2 regions of the Sphingobium sp. TKS genome follow, and region 2 is predicted to be linked to the other one. Evidence: riboswitches for the same ligand, from Rfam matches in the RefSeq annotation. Region 2 holds a riboswitch; the other holds the start of a gene.

Region 1 (8,453 bases), on a different replicon from region 2:
TGTGGGCGGGACCGTGGTGTCGATGCAGAGCTTCGACCGGACGCCGGGCTCGATCACCGCGGCGGTCAAGAAATTGCAGGCCTCTTCCAGCTATGACGCGCTGCTGATCGCGGACAGCGGCAAGGTGGCGATGCAGGTGGCGCCGATCGTGCGGAAAAATGGCGGCGCGACGGCGCGGCTGCTGGGCACGGAACTCTGGAACACCGACAGCGGTCTGGCATCCGGCCCGGCGCTGCGCGGCGCCTGGTTCGCCAGCGTGTCGGATGGCCTCTACGGCCAACTCGCGACCAAATATCGGGCGCGCTATGGCAATGCGCCGTTTCGGCTGTCGGCTTTGGGTTACGACTCGGTGCTACTGACGGTGCGGATCGCGCGCGACTGGAAGCCGGGCACCACCTTCCCGGCGGCGCGGCTGCGCGATGCGGGGGGCTTTGCCGGAATCGACGGGGCGTTCCGGTTCGGACGCGACGGGATAGCCGAGCGGGCGCTGGAGGTTTCCGAGATCGGTGCGGGCACCTTCACGGTGGTCGCGCCCGCGCCTCGGGCTTTCGCGGAGTAACGGGCGTACACCCTCTCGTCGTTTCCGCCTGCGCGGGAACGACGGCAAGTTCAGCTTTTGATACGCCCCGTCGGCAGGATCAGCGGCCAGTCTCCATCCGCCTCGATACAGGCGGAAATGCCATAGACGCTGGCGAGGCTCGCCTCGGTCAGCACAGCCAGCGGCGCGCCATCGGCCACCAGCGAACCGCGATCCATCAACACCAGCCGATCGCAATAGCGCGCCGCCATGCCGAGATCATGCAGCACGGTAACGACCAGCGAACCCGCCCGCGCTTCAGCCTTGAGCAAATCCATGACATCGATCTGATGCCCCGGATCGAGCGCCGCCAGCGGCTCATCCGCAATCAACGCAGGCGCGCCCACCGCCAGCGCGCGGGCGAGCAACACGCGGGCACGCTCGCCGCCTGACAGTTCGGTCGCCACCCTCCCTTTGAGATGCAGCACATCGGCGCGGGCAAGCGCTGCGTCGATCTGCGCCTCATCCTCTGTCGAGAGGCGCGAGAGCGGCCCCAGATGCGGCATCCGGCCCAGCGCCACCAGCCGCTCGACCGCCAGCGGCCAATGCAGGGTCTGGCCCTGGGGCAGATAGGCGATGCGTCGGGCGATTTCCCGCCGGGTCAGGCGCGCACTGTCGGCGCCGTCGATCAGGACGATGCCACTTTCCCGCTTCACCAGGCCCAGCATCGCGCGGATCAGGGTCGATTTGCCCGCGCCATTGGGACCGATGATGCCGACAAGCTGTCCCGGCTCCAGATGAAGGTCGATGCCGTTCACTGCCGGATGACGGCCAAGGCGGACGGAAAGCCCCTGCGTGCGGATCGTCACCATAGCCGCCGCTCCCGCATCAGGTGGATCAGGAAAACGGGCACGCCGAGCAAGGCCGTCAGCACGCCCAGCTTGAGTTCGCTGCTGGTCGGGATCAGCCGCACGCCGATATCCGCCAGCGTCAGCAGCACCGCGCCGCCCAGCATGGAAGGCAGCAGGATCGCGGAGGGCGAACGGTCGGTCAACGGCCGCACCAGATGCGGCACGATCAGGCCGACGAAACCGATCGCGCCCGACACCGCCACCGCGCCGCCCACACCTATGGCGACGCCCAGCATCAGCCGCAGGCGCGCCCGGCGGAGATCGATTCCAAGCGCCTGCGCGCCATCCTCGCCCAGGGTCAGCGCGTCGAGCGTCCGGCCATCCGCGATCAGCAGCGCCGCCCCGACCGCCACGCAGGGCAGCGCGATCCAGACATGACCGTAGGCACGGTTTTCCAGACTCCCCATCAACCAGCTCATGATCTCCATCGCCGCGAAGGGATTGGGCGAGAGGTTCAGCGACAGGCTGATCCCCGCCCCCGCCAGCGTGGCGATGGCTATCCCGGCGAGGATCAGGGTGAGCGGGCTTTCCGCCGGTCCGGCAAGCAGGAACAGCGCGCCGATGCCGATGAGGCTGGTCGCGATGGCCAAGGCCGGAAGCGCCAGCGGGTGCATCTGCGCCAGGCCGAAATAGAGCGCGCCCACAGCACCGAGGGCCGCGGCATTGGACGCGCCCAGTACGGAGGGTTCAGCCAAGGGGTTGCGCAAATAGCCCTGAAGCGCCGCGCCCGACAGGCCGAGCATCGCGCCGACGATCAGGCCAAGCAGCATGCGCGGCAGGCGCAGGTCGATGAGGATGGCGCGGGCGACATCATCGCCACCGCCCATCAGGACCGCGAAGATGCGCGCCGGAGAGAGCGGCACGGCGCCAAGCGTGACAGAGCCGAGGGCGGCAAGCAGGGCCAGCGCGATCAGCGCGGGGATCAGCAGGGGATGGCGGCGCACGCTCATGGCTTGCGCGCCTCGCGTTGCTTGCTACAGCGCTCCCTACTCCTGCAAAGGCAGGAGCACGGCTGCTTTTCGAGGCAAGACTTAGAGGCAAATGGATGCGCGGCAGAATAATCGCGACGGCGCTCTGCGCGCTCATGCTGACCGGCGCCGCGCCCGCTCCGCCGAAACGGATCGTGTCGCTCAATACCTGCGCCGACCAATATGTGCTGGCGCTGGCCGATCCGGGGCAGATCGCGGCGCTCAGCCCCTATGGCCATGATCCGGAACTCTCTGCGGCGGTCGACAAGGCGCGCCGCTTCAAGACGCTCAAGCGGCCCGCCGAGGAAGTGATGGCGCTCCGGCCCGATCTGCTGGTCGGCTTTCCTTCCGGAAACGGCGTCGTCGGAGCGCCTCCCGGCCAATGGCGGACTTTGGGACTGGCGAGCGCGGACAGCTATCCCATGATCCTGGCGCAGATCCGGCAGGTGGCGGCGGCGGTCGGCCATCCCGAACGGGGCGAAGCGCTGATTGCGCGCATGAACCGCGACCTCATCGCCCTGCCTCGATCCAGGCGCGGCGGGGTTGCCGCCTATTATCAGCGGCGCGGCTATATGACCGGGACAGGCACGTTGGTCGATGACCTCATGAAGCGCGCAGGCCTCGTCAATCTGGCGGGGAAGCTGGGGAAGCCCGCTTTGTCGCAGCTTCCATTGGAAGAGATGCTCGCCGCCCGCCCGGACTGGCTGATCGTCGAAAGCGGCAGCGAGACAATCGTCGACCAGGGGACGGAAATGCTGCACCATCCGATCCTGCGCGCCATCCCGCGCATCCGCGTGCCGCAGGCATGGACGGTGTGCGGCGGCCCCGCTTATGTCGAGGCCGCGCGCTATATCGTGACGCAGGTCAACGCTGCGCCCTGACGCTGAAGGGGCAAGCGTCACGCCCGCCCCTCGCCTGTTCCATCAGAAGCGGACACGCACGCCGCCAAAGGCCGACCGGCCATAGGTGCCATAGCCATAAGCCGTGGCGTATCCTTCATCGAACAGATTGTCGATGCGGCCATAGACTTCCAGATGCTCATTGATCGGGAAGGACGCGCGAACGCCAACCAGCGCAAAGCCGTCGAGCTGGACACGCTTATGCGTGCTGGAATCGATATCGACGCTGTCATCCACCATCGTGATCGTTGCGCCGGTCGACAGGCCGAAAGGCCAGACATAGTCCGCCGACACACTGGCCGCATTGGGCGCCCGGCGCAGCAGACGCAGGCCTTCGTCCGGGCTGCCCGGCGAGCGGTTGCGCGCATCGACATAGCTGTAGGATGCCGTGACGGTCAGCGCGTCGACCGGCTTCAGCGCGAAGGACGCTTCCACTCCCTTGGCGCGGGTGCGATCGAGATTGTTATAGCCGCCAAATGCTCCAAAGGCGCCGTCAAAGTCGATCTGGTCACGCGTATCGCGGCGGAAGGCGGTGACGGAGAAGATAGCACGATCCCCGGCCAGCTTCTGGTCGAAGCCGATATCATAGCTCTTGGACCGTTCCGGGCGCAGCCCGCTATTGCCGACAAAGGGATCGTAAAGCTGATAGAGCGAGGGCGCCTTGAAACCCTCGCCATAGCTGGCGCGGATGTTGGTGCGGCCGCCATTGGGCGTGTAGTTCGCGTTGGCGCCAAAGGTCGTCGCACCGCCGAACTGGCTATGGTCGTCGCGGCGCACGCCACCCGTCAGCGTCAGACCCTCCACCGGCTTCACAACGGCGACGGCATAGACGCTGTCGATGTCGATCTTCGCGCGGTCATGCGAACCGAAGCCGGCGAAATCATAGTCCGGCCGCTCATGCTCATAGCCGAACACCAGCGTCACCTGTTCGACCGGCTGATAAACGCCTTCATATTCGAAACGCAGATTCGTGCCCGAATAGCCATAAGGGCCGAAAATGGAGGTGTAGTCGCGATCGTTGCGGGACCATGTCACCGCCGCGCGATTGGTCAGCTTGCCATCGAACAGCCTGAGGTTCAGGCCAGCATAGCCGACATATTGATCAAGCGTGCTGGTGGCGGTCCGGTCTATCGGGGGGAAAGAAAAGAGATCCGTGTCGAGATCGGCATGGATATAATAGCCGCGCAGGTCGAGGCTCAAGGCATCGCTGAAGTCGAGCTTCAACTTGGCGTTGGCGGCGATATTCTCATAACCGTCCTTTTCCGCGTCGCCAGCCTCGGCGGAGATGCCGTCCGTGCGGAAATAGGCGACGCCAAGGCCGCCCGATGCGATGCCGCTGGTGCCCGAAACATCCGCCTTGGCATTCAGTGTATCGCTATAGCCATAATCGACCGACGCGTTGGCCGCGAATCCTTCGGCGGGCGTGCCGGTCATGATGTTGACGACGCCGCCGATCGCCTGGCTGCCATAGACCACCGAGTTGGAACCGCGCAGCACCTCGATCCGGCGGATGTTGCCGACCAGCAGATTGCCGAAATCATAGGCATCGCCAATGCTGCTGGGATCGTTGACCTTCACCCCGTCGATCAGCACCAGCGTCTGGGTCGTTTCCGCGCCGCGCAGCGAAATGCCGGTGACGCCGCCGACCGCATCGGCCCGGTTGAAGCGGACGCCGGGCGTGGTGGCGAGCAGGTCTGCGACGCTCACGCTCTGGCGCGTTTGGATGGTTTCGGCGTCGATGACGGTGACGGCCTGGCCGACTTCGTCGCGGGGCTGCTCGATGCCCAGCGCGGTGACGATGATCTCATCCTCCGCGAGCGCGGGCGTGGCGGCGAGCAGAGCCGCAAGAGAGATGGTGGCTTTCAACATTATATCTGTTTCCCTGAGCGCCGCTGCGACTTCATGGCTCAGGGCATCCGCTCGCGCGGTCGGAACTGGGGGAAGTCGACGCCAATGCCCTCCCCCCGCACCGATGCGGCCCTGCGCCGCTTCGTCGCTCAGACGGAAAACACCGTGCCATGGCCAACCCCTGGGCCAGGGCAAGAGCGACCATGCGCCGGCAGGTCTCCTGGCTCGCGGGTCAATGCAGCGATGCACGCCTTCCCGGACTTGTCGCCCAGTGGCCGGTCGTTCGACCGAAATGCATCGCGCTCACCGCTTACAGTTGCAGGGACAGCCGCGGAATAGGACGGTTTCCCGTCCGCACCACATTCCCGTTTTCAGCCCTTTCGGGCACCGGCGCGATCTTCTTTGCGTACGGGGTTTGCCCCGCCCGCGCCCCGCGCCATAAGGGAAAGCATTGGCCATGCCAAGAGGCGGCCACGGAGGGAGATTGCATGCCGTTCGCCATTAGCGCCGCCGATGTCGAGGACGCCGCGCGGATCATCGCGCCGGCGGCGATCCGCACGCCGCTGCTGGAGAATGCGGTGCTGAACGAGCGCTGCGGACGGCGGGTGCTGGTGAAGTTCGAGGGCGCGCAGCACAGCGGTTCGTTCAAATTCCGTGGCGCCTATAACCGGCTGGCGCGATTGAGCGCGGCGGAGCGCAAGGCGGGGGTCGTCGCCTGGTCGTCGGGCAATCATGCGCAGGGGGTGGCCTTTGCCGCGCGGCTGCTGGGGATCGCGGCGACGATCGTGATGCCAGCCGACGCGCCCGCCATCAAGACGGCCAATACGCGGGCGCTGGGCGCGGAAATCGTCGCCTATGACCGTTTCACCGAAAACCGGGAGGAGATCGCGACGACGCTGGCGACCGAGCGCGGCGCGGTGTTGGTGCCGTCCTTCGACGATCCCTTCATCATGGCGGGGCAAGGGACGATCGGGCTGGAGATAATGGAGCAGGCGGCCGAATGGGGCGCGAAGATCGGGCAGATCCTCGTCAATTGCGGCGGCGGCGGCATGGTGTCGGGGATCGCGACGGTGGTGAAAGCGCGGCAGCCCGGCGTGGCGATCTATGCGGTCGAGCCGGAAGGGTTCGACGATACGGCGCGGGCGCTCGCCAGCGGCGTGCGGGAAAGCGTCTCGCCCGATGCACGGTCGATCTGCGATGCCTTGCTGTCACCCACCCCGGGGGCTTTGACCTTTCCGATCAATCGGGCGTTGCTGTCCGGTGGCCTGGTGGTGAACGACGATCAGGTGCGGGAAGCGATGCGCTTGGCCTTTTCAGCATTGAAGCTGGTGGTCGAACCGGGCGGCGCGGTCGCTCTGGCGGCGATGCTGGCGGGGCTGGCTCCGGCGGCGGAGGACGCCAGCGTGGTGGTGATTTCGGGGAGCAATGTCGACCCGGACGCCTATGCCCGGATCATCTCGGGAGAGGCATGATGCGGTTGCTGGGAGCGGTTCTGGCCGGGGGGCGATCCAGCCGGTTCGGGAGCGACAAGGCGCTGGCGATGCTGGATGGGCGGACCCTGCTGGACCATGCGGCGGCGGCGCTAGGGCGCCATGTCGAGGCGGTCGTGATTTGCGGACGACAGGTGGACGGAATGACCGGGCTGCCGGATCGACCGGCGGCGGATATGGGGCCTTTGGGCGGACTGAATGCAGCGCTGCATCACGCGCTGGCGGAGGGCTATGACGCGGTGCTGACGACGGGGTGCGATGTTCCCGCCTATCCGGACGGGCTGGCGGAAGCGTTGATCGGGGAAGGTGCGGCGATCCTCAAAGGCCAGCAGTTGGCGGGGTTCTGGCCTGTTTCATTGGCGACCGAACTGGACACGCATCTGGCCGAGGACAACAACCGATCAATCTATGGCTGGCTGGAACGGATCGGCGCGCGGATCGTCGAGCGGCCGGAGTTTATATTGCCCAATATCAATCGGCCCGAAGATTTGGAGAAGTTGGAAAAGAGTAATCAATAGAATCGACAAAGCAGCGTGTTCCTGCGAAGGCAGGAACCCAGATCAGGCGTTCGAACTGGGCTCCTGCCTCCGCAGGAGCACATCGCTTCAGTTCAAACCGTCAGCGTAGCACTCACCGACATGTCCGCCGAAGAGTAAGTGCCCGCCACCGCCTCACCGATCATCAGCAAAGTCGGATCTTCATCGCTGATCGTCGCCACCAGGAAGGCCAGCGCCGACAGCTGGCCCCGGATCAGCCGTTCACTGGGCAGCGAGACGTTGACCGCCACCATCACCGGCGTTTCGGGATCACGCCCGGCGGCGATCAGCGAGCGGCTGATCTCGCCCGCAGCGGCGCGGCCCATATAGATGCCGAGCGTGCCGCCCGGCCGCGCCAGCATTTCCCAGTCCAGCTTCAATGGCTCACCCGCCTTGAGATGCGCCGTCACCAGCGTCAGTCCCCGCGCCACGCCGCGCAGGGTGAGCGAGGCATGACCGCTCGCCGCCGCCGCGCTGGCCGTGGTGATGCCGGGGCAGATGCGGAAAGAAATGCCATCCGCCGCCAGATGCTCCATCTCCTCCGCCGAGCGGCCGAAGACCGACGGGTCGCCGCCCTTGAGGCGCACGACGCGCTTGCCCGCCTTCGCCGCCGCGAGGAGCAGGTCGTTGATGCTCTCCTGCGCTTTCGAATGGCGGCCGGAGCGCTTGCCGACACTCACGCGCTCCACGCCCTCGGGGATCAGGTCCAGCACGCCCGGCCCCACCAGCGCATCGTAAAAGACGATCTCCGCCGCCGCGATCAGCTTTTCGGCCTTGCGGGTCAGCAAGTCCGGGTCGCCGGGGCCTGCGCCGACCAGCCAGACCTCACCGGGGGCGATCAGTTCATTCGGCTGCATGGAGCGTCTCCTGCGTGGTTTGAGCAAGGATATTGGCGAGCGCGGGACGGCAAGACCCGCAATTGGTCCCGGCGCCGATCGCCTTGCCGATGGCGGGCACATCGACCAGTTGCTGTTCACGGATCGCCGCCATGATCTGATAAAGGCCGATGTCGAAACAGACGCAGACGGTCGGCCCCTTGTCCGGCTGATTGCCCGGCCCACGCGCAGCAAGGACGGAAGCCCCCACCCCCTCGACTTCAAGCTGGCTGATGAGCCAGTCGCGCGAGGGTAGCAGGCCGGTGCGGGTGACAAACAGCACGCCCGCAAGGCGGCCTTCGCTGATGATGGCGATGCGGCGCGTGCCACGCGTCTGGTCGATGGCTTCGACGCGGTCGCCCTTGGGCAGGCAGGCCTCAAGCCGCACGGGGTCGCCATTGCCGGCGAT
Region 2 (8,453 bases):
TCTGCGGATCGTCGCGGGCCGAAGGGTTGATCGTGTCGTTCGCCCCGATGATCAGCGCGACATCCGCCTGCGGCAGTTCAGGGTTGATGTCGTCCAGCTCGATCAACTGCTCATAGGGCACATTGGCCTCGGCCAGCAGCACGTTCATATGCCCTGGCATGCGGCCCGCCACGGGATGGATCGCGAACTTCACGTCCACGCCCTTCTTGGTCAGCGCCTGATACAGCTCGCTCACCTTATGCTGCGCCTGCGCCACGGCCATGCCATAGCCGGGGATGATCACCACGACACTGGCATTTTCGAGCTGCATCGCCGCTTCCTCGGCAGAGGCGGAGCGCACCACCCGGTCGTCCTTGCCGCCCGCCGCGCCCGCCACGACCTTGCCGAAGCCGCCGAACATGACGTTGGCGAAGCTGCGATTCATCGCCTTGCACATGATGACCGCCAGAATGAAGCCCGACGCCCCATCCAGCGCGCCCGCCACGATCAGCAGCTTGTTGCCCAGGGCAAAGCCCATGGCGCTCGCCGCCAGACCCGCATAGCTGTTGAGCAGCGCGATGACGGTCGGCATGTCCGCGCCGCCGATCGGGATCACCAGCAGCACGCCGAACAGCAGAGCCAGCGCGACGAAGGCGGGGAACAGCCAGGTCTGCGTCGGATCGATCGCCAGCATGACCCCGATCACCACCGTCGCCAGCGCCACGCCGCCGTTCAGCACGCGCTGACCGACGAAGGACACCGGTCGGCTGCCCATGATCTCCTGCAACTTGGCAAAGGCGATGACCGATGCGGTGCAGGTCAGGAAACCCAGCAGCATCTCGAACATCAGCGCCCACATGATGAAGCCGCCGGCATATTCGGCATGGGCATGCTTGTAATATTCCGCCGCACCGATCAGACCAACCGCCAGCGCGCCGAAAGCGTGACTGATCGCGGTCCGCTGCGGGATCGCGGTCATCGGCATCAGCAGCGCCATCGGGATACCGGCGGCCGCGCCCGCGATCATCGCGATGATGATGAGATTATAATCGACCACCTCATGCTGCACGAGCGCGCCGATAATGGCCACGACCATGCCGATCTCGCCTGCCCGCACGCCCCGGCGCGCGGTCGATGGGTGGCTCATCCACATGAGCGCCAGGATGAACAGCGAGGACGAGAGGATCGCCGCAAAGGGCACGAATGCGTTCATCTCACTTCCCCCGCGGCTTGAACATCTTGAGCATGCGGTCGGTGATCATGAAACCGCTGACCAGATTGACCGTGGCGCAGAACACCGCGATGAAGCCCAGCGTCTTCGCCAGCGGCGTCGCGCCTTCCTCCCCCGTGATCGTGATTGCGCCCACGACCACCACCGCCGCAATCGCATTGGTCAGCGACATCAGCGGCGAATGCAGCAGCGGCGATACCTTCTTGATCAACTGAAAACCCACAAAGGCCGCCAATATGAACACGAACAAATAATCGGGATTAAGCGAACTCACAGACCATCCCCCTGATTGAGCAGGCATGAAACCGAGCGAAAATGCCGCCCATCATATTCAGCCAATAATAATTGGTGGTAGCGTTTACGACACTCATGCCCCCTGCCGGACCAGCCGCCTTCCATAAACCCCTCCACAGCTTTTCAGCCGTCTCCGCCCTTATTGCCTCGGATGGCAGCAGGCAAGACGCACGAACCCAAATATTACACCGGCATTTTGCGCAACGAAGTTTTCTTATCCCCCCGTCTAGGTCGCGTTTCTGTTCACCCACAGAATGGCGATCAGCTTGCAATTCCATCGGTGGATCACTAAAATTCTATACCATGGTGCAATATTAAGCTTTCAACGTCAAGGGCAACCCCGCCGCCAGCAATATGACCTCCCGGCACAGGGTCGCCATCTGCTGGTTGAGCCACCCCGCCTCGTCCCGGAATCGCCGGGCCAAGGCGTTGTCGGGCACGATGCCCAGTCCCACTTCATTGGCCACCAATGTGACGGGGATGGGACAAGCGACGACAGCACCCGCCAAAGCGGCCCGGGCCGCCGAAATATCCGCCTCCGCCAGCATGAGATTGGAAAGCCAGAGGGTGAGGCAGTCGATTAGGATCGCGTCCGCCCTCCCTGCGGCTTCGGATAGCGCCTCAGCCAGGTTTATGGGCGCGTCGATGGTCAGCCAGCGGCTGCCGCGTTCGCTCCGGTGGCGCGCGATCCGCTCCTCCATTTCCGCATCGAAGACCTGCGCCGTTGCGATATAAGCCAGGCTGCCGTCTGAAACGGCTTCGCACCGCTCTTGTGCATAGCGGCTCTTGCCGGAGCGGCATCCGCCCAGCACCAGCAATGTCGTCATCCGATTCCCTCCCCGATCGCGGCCAGACCCCACAACATCAGGCAGGCCCATAAATAGATCCGAAGCGCGGCCCGCAGGGCACGGACATCCGCTTCGCCACCCGTCCCGATCCATGGTTTGTCATGCAGCACGCCGTCATAGCGGATCGGCCCGGCCAGCCTTATCCCCAGCGCTCCGGCCATGGCGGCCTCGGGCCAACCCGCATTGGGCGAGGCATGGCGTCCATGGTCCCGCCACATCACGGCCCATCCTCCGCCGCCCGCGATGCAAAGGACAAAGGCCGCCAGCCGCGCCGGCGCCCAGTTCAGCAGATCGTCGAATCGCGCTGCCGCCCAGCCGAAATCCGTGAAAGGCGCCTCCTTGTGCCCGATCATGCTGTCGGCGGTGTTCACGGCCTTATAGGCCCAGATTCCCGGCAGCCCCAACAGCAGGAGCCAAAACAGCGGCGCGACGATTCCATCGCAGAAGCTTTCGGCCAGGCTCTCGATCCCGGCCCTGGCAACGCCCGCTTCGTCCAGCGAATCCGTATCGCGTCCCACGATCCGGCCCACCGCCTGCCGCGCGGCATCCAGCTCTCCCCTCGCCAGCGCGCGCGCCACAGGCGCCACATGCGCATAGAGGCTGCGCTGCGCCAGCGCCGGCCAGGCCGCCAGCGCGAGCCAGATCCACGCCATATCCCCGGCCCACCTGCGGATCGCCCATTCCAACGCGAGACCGGAACCTCCCGCAACGCCCAGCAATAGCAACAGCAGGGCAATTCCGGCCCATCGCCGGGTCGGATCGCTCCAGGCTTCCTGGTTCCACCGCCGTTCCACCGCGCCGATGATCCGCGCAAAACCACCCACCGGATGCCCGATCCGCGCATATAGCCAGACCGGCCAGCCCAGAGCCACGTCCAGCATCAGCGCAGCCAGCGCCACCGGCTCAGCCATCCGCCAAGGCCCGGTCGAGCCGCGCCAGCGCAGCCGCATCGCCCGGCAGACCAAGCCGCAGCCAGCGCCGATTTTCCTCAAAAGGTCGTGTCAGGATCGCCCGCCGCGCCAGCCGGTCGAACAGGGCCGGTCCATCCTCCACCTCCACCAGCCGGAACAGCGGACATTCCCCCCGCGCCGCCAGTCCGTGCCGCGCCAGCACTTCATCCAGTTGCGCCGCGCGTTCCGCCAAAGCCGCAATCGCCTCTTCGATCCATGCCCGGTCATCATAGGCCGCACGCCCGAACGCGATCGCCGCAGCAGAGACCGGCCATTCCCCCAGCATCCGCCGCGCCTCCGCGACGATCGCCCGCGGCCCGATGAGAAAGCCCAGCCGCACGCCCGCCAGCCCGAAGAACTTGCCGAAGGATCGCAGCAGGATCAGCCGCCGCTCGTCCCCGACCGCATCCGCCAGGCTGCATGACGGCATGGCATCGGCATAGGCTTCGTCGATGATTAGCCATCCCCCGGCCCGCTCCAATCCCGACAGCCATTCCAGCAGACGGGCAGGCGGCAGGATGCGGCCATCGGGATTGTTGGGATTGGCGAACAGCAGCGCAACCGCTTCCCGAGACGCATCTTCCCCGGCGGCCATCGGGCGGCCCTGCGCGAAAATCTCGCCATGGGTGCGATAGCTCGGCATCCGCCAACGGCCGGGCATGTCCAGCATCCGGCCCACCAGCCGCAAACCCGCTTCGCTGCCCGGCACAGTGCAGAGATGATCGGGATCGACGCCGAAATGCGCCGCCGCCGCCGCTTCCAGCACCGTCAGATCATGCGGGTCGGGCAAGCATCGCCAATCCACGGAGATGCGATCGGCCCCCGGCCATGTCAGAGGGCTGATCCCCGTCGACAGGTCGATCCAGTCCGCACCGCCATAGACCGCCCGCGCCTCGGCCAGTCGTCCGCCATGCCAGGTGAAGCCGCTCATCGCGCCAGCACCATAACGGCCAGCATGCCGCTTTCCAGCAGTTCGATGCCAGCGCCATGTCCGTCCCCGGAAATGCCGCCGATCCGCGACCGCAGCCACAGCCCCCAGAGCGGAATCAATATGACTGCCGCCCATAAGGCAGGCACCCAGAAACCCAGCAGCAGCCCCAGCGCCATCCAGAGGATAAGGGGTGCCGCCCGCCAGCCTGCTCGAAATCGGCTCGCCAGCCCTTCGTGCAGTGGCGGCAGCCATCGCGTCCAGACCAGCGGGCCGATTCTCGCCGCCATCGCCACGGGAACCAGCATCCACAGCGGGAAAATTTCCACCCACAGCCGCAGCAGCACCAGCTTGGCCAGCAATTGCAGGCCGATGGCGACCACGCCGAAACTGCCGATATGCGGATCGGCCAGAACGGCGGACAGGCGCGACCGGTCGCCATGCGCGGCGCCCGCCGCATCCGCGATATCGCCCAATCCGTCGAGATGCAGCGCGCCAGTAACAGTGACCCAGGCCAGCAGGCCGCACAAGGCGCCCGCCCATGGATCGATCCGGAGGCCAAGACCGGTGGCACCCGCGACGATCAGGCCCACGGCGATCCCCGTGGCGGGAAACCAACGGATCGCGGCAGCGAAATCCGCTTCATCGACGTCCAGCGCGGGCAAGGGCAAGCGCGTCATCAATTGCAGGGCCAGCACCAGCCGCTTCATGGCATCAGCCCTGTAATCTGCGCCGACGGCTGCTCGCCGGGCCAGACCTGCAGACTCAGCACCGCGCCATAGGGCAGGTCGACCGCCCAACCCTGCCACACGTCGAAGCCGCACAGGACAGCCAGCGCCGCCCGCATCGCTCCGGCATGACAAATCACCAGCACCGGCTCGCCAAGGTCGCCCAGCCCGTCCCGTATCCGGCCGCAAAGATCGGTCCAGCTTTCGCCCTCCGGCGGTGGAAAGCCGTCCGGATCGTCCCAGAAGCGGGCCAGATCGGCAGAAGGAAGAGTCGCCGGGTCGGCCCCCTCCCAACGTCCGAAATGCAGTTCCCGCCAACGGCTGTCGACGCCATGGCCGACGCCCCGCTCCGCCGCTATGATCGCGCCCGGCGCCCGCGCCCGGGCAAGGTCGGACGTCACCACCCGCGCAAAGTCCAATCCTCGCGCGCGCTCGACGCAAAGCGCGATGCCCTCCGCTTCCGGCGGCGCGTCCAGATGCCCCAGCAACCGCCCGGCGAGCTGCGGCGCGCCATGGCGCATCAGGTGGAGCGGGAAAGTGCTCACAAGGCGCCCGCCACCGCCGCTTCCGCAAAGGTCGCCATGCCGGCATGGGCAGCCAGAGCCGACCGTACGATCTGCGTCGCCACCGCAGCGCCGCTGCCCTCGCCCAGCCGCATGTTCAGCCGCAGCAGCGGGTCCAGCGCCAGCGCCGCCAGCAGGCGCTCATGCCCCGCCTCGGCCGACATATGCGCCGCCAGGCAATGGCCGACGATCACCGGACTGTCCTTCGCCAGCGGAGTGACCGCCGCGCAGCCGATGAAGCCGTCCAGCATCACCGGCACGCGCAGCATCCGCGCCGCCAGCACCGCACCGGCCAGCGCCGCGATCTCGCGCCCGCCCAGCCGCCGCAGCGTTTCGAACGCGTCGGCGCAATGCGCCCCGTGCAGGGCCAGCGCCTGCGCCACCGCTTCGGCCTTGCGCGCCAGTCCATCGCCGTCCACGCCCGTGCCGCGCCCGACCCAATGCGCCGCCGCGCCGCCAAAGGCCTGCGCGCAAAGCGCCGCCGCTGGCGTGCTGTTGGCAATGCCCATCTCGCCCAGCAGCAGCAGGTCGAGGCCTGGTTCGACCGCCGCCGCCCCGGCATTGATCGCGGCAAGGCAGTCCGCCTCGCTCATCGCCGCTTCGACGCAAATGTCTCCAGTCGGCCGTTCCAGATCGAGCGCCACCACGGTCAGCTCCGCGCCGCAGGCTTGCGCCAAAGCATTGATCGCCGCGCCGCCATGGCGGAAATTCGCGACCATCTGGGCCGTGACCTCTGCCGGGAAGGCGCTGACCCCCCGCGCCGCCACGCCATGATTGCCCGCGAAGATCGCGGCGCGGATGCGCTCGGCCCGGGGCCGCTCCCGGCCCTGCCAGCCCGCCATGAACAGGGCGATCTCTTCCAGCCGCCCCAGCGATCCGGCGGGCTTCGTCAGCACCGCCTGCCGCGCCGCCGCCGCTGCGACGGCGCTTTCGTCCCGCACGGGCAAATCCGCCAGCGCGGCGGCAAAGGCCGCACGATCATCGAAACGGATCATGAGCAGACGAAGCCTTCGGGCGGCGTACGGACGATGAAATGCCCCTTCACCCCCTGCGGCCAGTCGGCATAGCGCACCACGCCCTCCTCGCTTGCGGCATGGCGCACCGCATAATCCAATATGGCGCGGGCGGCCTCCTCGTCCGGCGTGAAGTCGCCCAGCACATAGCCGATCTTGCCGGTTCCCCGGATATGCACCGTGCAATGGCGCTGGCAGGCGAAGAGGCAGGGCATGTCCTGCACCGCGACCGCCGCATAGGCGGGGTCGCTCTCCTGCATTTTTTGGAGCGCCTCGGTCAGCAATGCGCCGCCACGCCGACCATACTCATCCTCCCTGCTCTCCGCCGACAGACGGCAGGTCGAACAGACCACCACCGACGCCCCGCGCCCGACGGCCCGCAACATCAGCGACAGCTCCACATATCAGTCATTCCGCTTCCTCCAGCCCGACGGCAAATGCCCGGCCAGGAAACCAGGCAGAGGAGGACAGGCCGACACCGGACAGGCGACAAAACTCCCCCCTGCTCGATCACGCCGGCAAGGCGATGGCTGTCGCTTCGCGAGGGAAAACCCCGTTCGGCCGGCGCACCCTGTCCGGTCGAAGAACGACTGCGTCAGGCAGGTCTCCTGGCTCACGGGTCGATGCTTCCCGGCCGCCTTCTCGGAACCTTGTCCCAATGGCGTGATGGCCGGATCGCTCGCCGCTTACAGTTGCAGGGGCAGCGCGAGCCTTCCACCCGACTTCCCTTTTCATCCCCTTTCGGGGAACCTGTCGCGCCGATGCTGATAAAGACCCCGTCGTCCCATCGCAAGGGGGGTAGAAAGGCATGGTCTTTCCTGACGCCGCGGCACGGAAATATGCGGCGGCGCTACCATGGTTAGACTTCTCTTCACCTCCCCAAACTGCTATCATCCGACAAAATAAGGGAGAGGGTCATGGCTATTCTGACGCGCTGGATGGACTGGATCTGTCGGCTGTTCGCCTGCACGGCGGAAAACGATATGCGGGTCAACAGGTTGATCGCGCACATCCCTTCCGACACCAACGACCGCTGAGCCGCCCGCGCTGGGTGTCTCTCGCGCCGCTTGGCGCTCCCGATGGAACGGCGGCGCCTCTGGCGGATATTATGGCCATGTTGGCCAACGTCCTATGTCACCACTCTCATCCGCCTCTGTCTCGCCATGCCCAACCGCCGCGGTTCCGCTGCCCGGGATCAAGAGCGCTGACCGTTGCACGTGCCTCCGCGATAGGGGAAGAGGCTGCACGATGCCGACGGAAATCCAGATTGCGATTCGGGGCATGGCCGGACTCGGCCTCATGGGCATGACCCCGCCCAAGGCGGTCGGTGGCCCGGGCACCCGTTGAGGAGAAAGATATGACCGATATACACGACCGGGACATCATCATCGCGGGCTATGCCCGAACCCCGATGGGCGGTTTTCAGGGCGCGCTCTCCGGCGTGTCCGCTACCGAACTGGGCGCCGTCGCGGTGAAGGCGGCCGTCGAACGCTCCGGGGTCGCGCCCGAAGCCATCGACCGCATCTATATGGGTTGCGTCCTCCCCGCCGCTCTGGGCCAGGCTCCTGCACGCCAGGCGGCATTGGGCGCGGGCCTTCCGCAATCGGTCGAGGCCACCACCGTCAACAAGATGTGCGGGTCCGGCATGCAGGCGGCGATCATGGCGGCCGAAGCGCTCTCCGCAGGCTCCGTCGACGTCGTCGTCGCGGGCGGCATGGAAAGCATGACCAACGCGCCCTATGCCTTGCCCAAGCACCGGTCCGGCGCGCGCATCGGCCATGACCGGGTCATCGACACGATGATGATGGACGGGTTGGAGGACGCCTATGATCGCGGTAAGCCGATGGGTTCCTTTGCCGAGGATACGGCCCGCGATTATCAGTTCACCCGCGCAGAGATGGACGCCTATGCGATCGAGA

What was found. Region 2 has a riboswitch for cobalamin ahead of K426_RS22465 (DUF1636 domain-containing protein). Riboswitches for the same ligand answer to the same signal wherever they lie in the genome.
Region 1: another riboswitch for cobalamin. It lies ahead of K426_RS06185 (TonB-dependent receptor plug domain-containing protein); the one in region 2 lies ahead of K426_RS22465 (DUF1636 domain-containing protein).

What each region holds. Positions count from the first base shown of each region.
Region 1 covers NZ_CP005083.1:1,229,859-1,238,311, reverse strand. The annotation lists gene K426_RS06205 (penicillin-binding protein activator) at 1-559, shown strand, start outside; gene K426_RS06200 (ABC transporter ATP-binding protein) at 610-1,389, opposite strand; gene K426_RS06195 (FecCD family ABC transporter permease) at 1,383-2,378, opposite strand; gene K426_RS06190 (ABC transporter substrate-binding protein) at 2,474-3,277, shown strand; gene K426_RS06185 (TonB-dependent receptor plug domain-containing protein) at 3,320-5,164, opposite strand; cobalamin riboswitch at 5,337-5,550, opposite strand; gene K426_RS06180 (threonine ammonia-lyase) at 5,632-6,615, shown strand; gene mobA (molybdenum cofactor guanylyltransferase) at 6,615-7,151, shown strand; gene cobA (uroporphyrinogen-III C-methyltransferase) at 7,244-8,026, opposite strand; gene K426_RS06165 (nitrate reductase) at 8,013-8,453, opposite strand, start outside.
Region 2 covers NZ_CP005084.1:340,725-349,177, forward strand. The annotation lists gene K426_RS22425 (NAD(P)(+) transhydrogenase (Re/Si-specific) subunit beta) at 1-1,192, opposite strand, end outside; gene K426_RS22430 (NAD(P) transhydrogenase subunit alpha) at 1,194-1,484, opposite strand; gene cobU (bifunctional adenosylcobinamide kinase/adenosylcobinamide-phosphate guanylyltransferase) at 1,819-2,331, opposite strand; gene cbiB (adenosylcobinamide-phosphate synthase CbiB) at 2,328-3,263, opposite strand; gene K426_RS22445 (aminotransferase class I/II-fold pyridoxal phosphate-dependent enzyme) at 3,256-4,233, opposite strand; gene K426_RS22450 (adenosylcobinamide-GDP ribazoletransferase) at 4,230-4,940, opposite strand; gene K426_RS22455 (histidine phosphatase family protein) at 4,937-5,503, opposite strand; gene cobT (nicotinate-nucleotide--dimethylbenzimidazole phosphoribosyltransferase) at 5,500-6,516, opposite strand; gene K426_RS22465 (DUF1636 domain-containing protein) at 6,513-6,920, opposite strand; cobalamin riboswitch at 7,116-7,303, opposite strand; gene K426_RS22470 (acetyl-CoA C-acyltransferase) at 7,892-8,453, shown strand, end outside.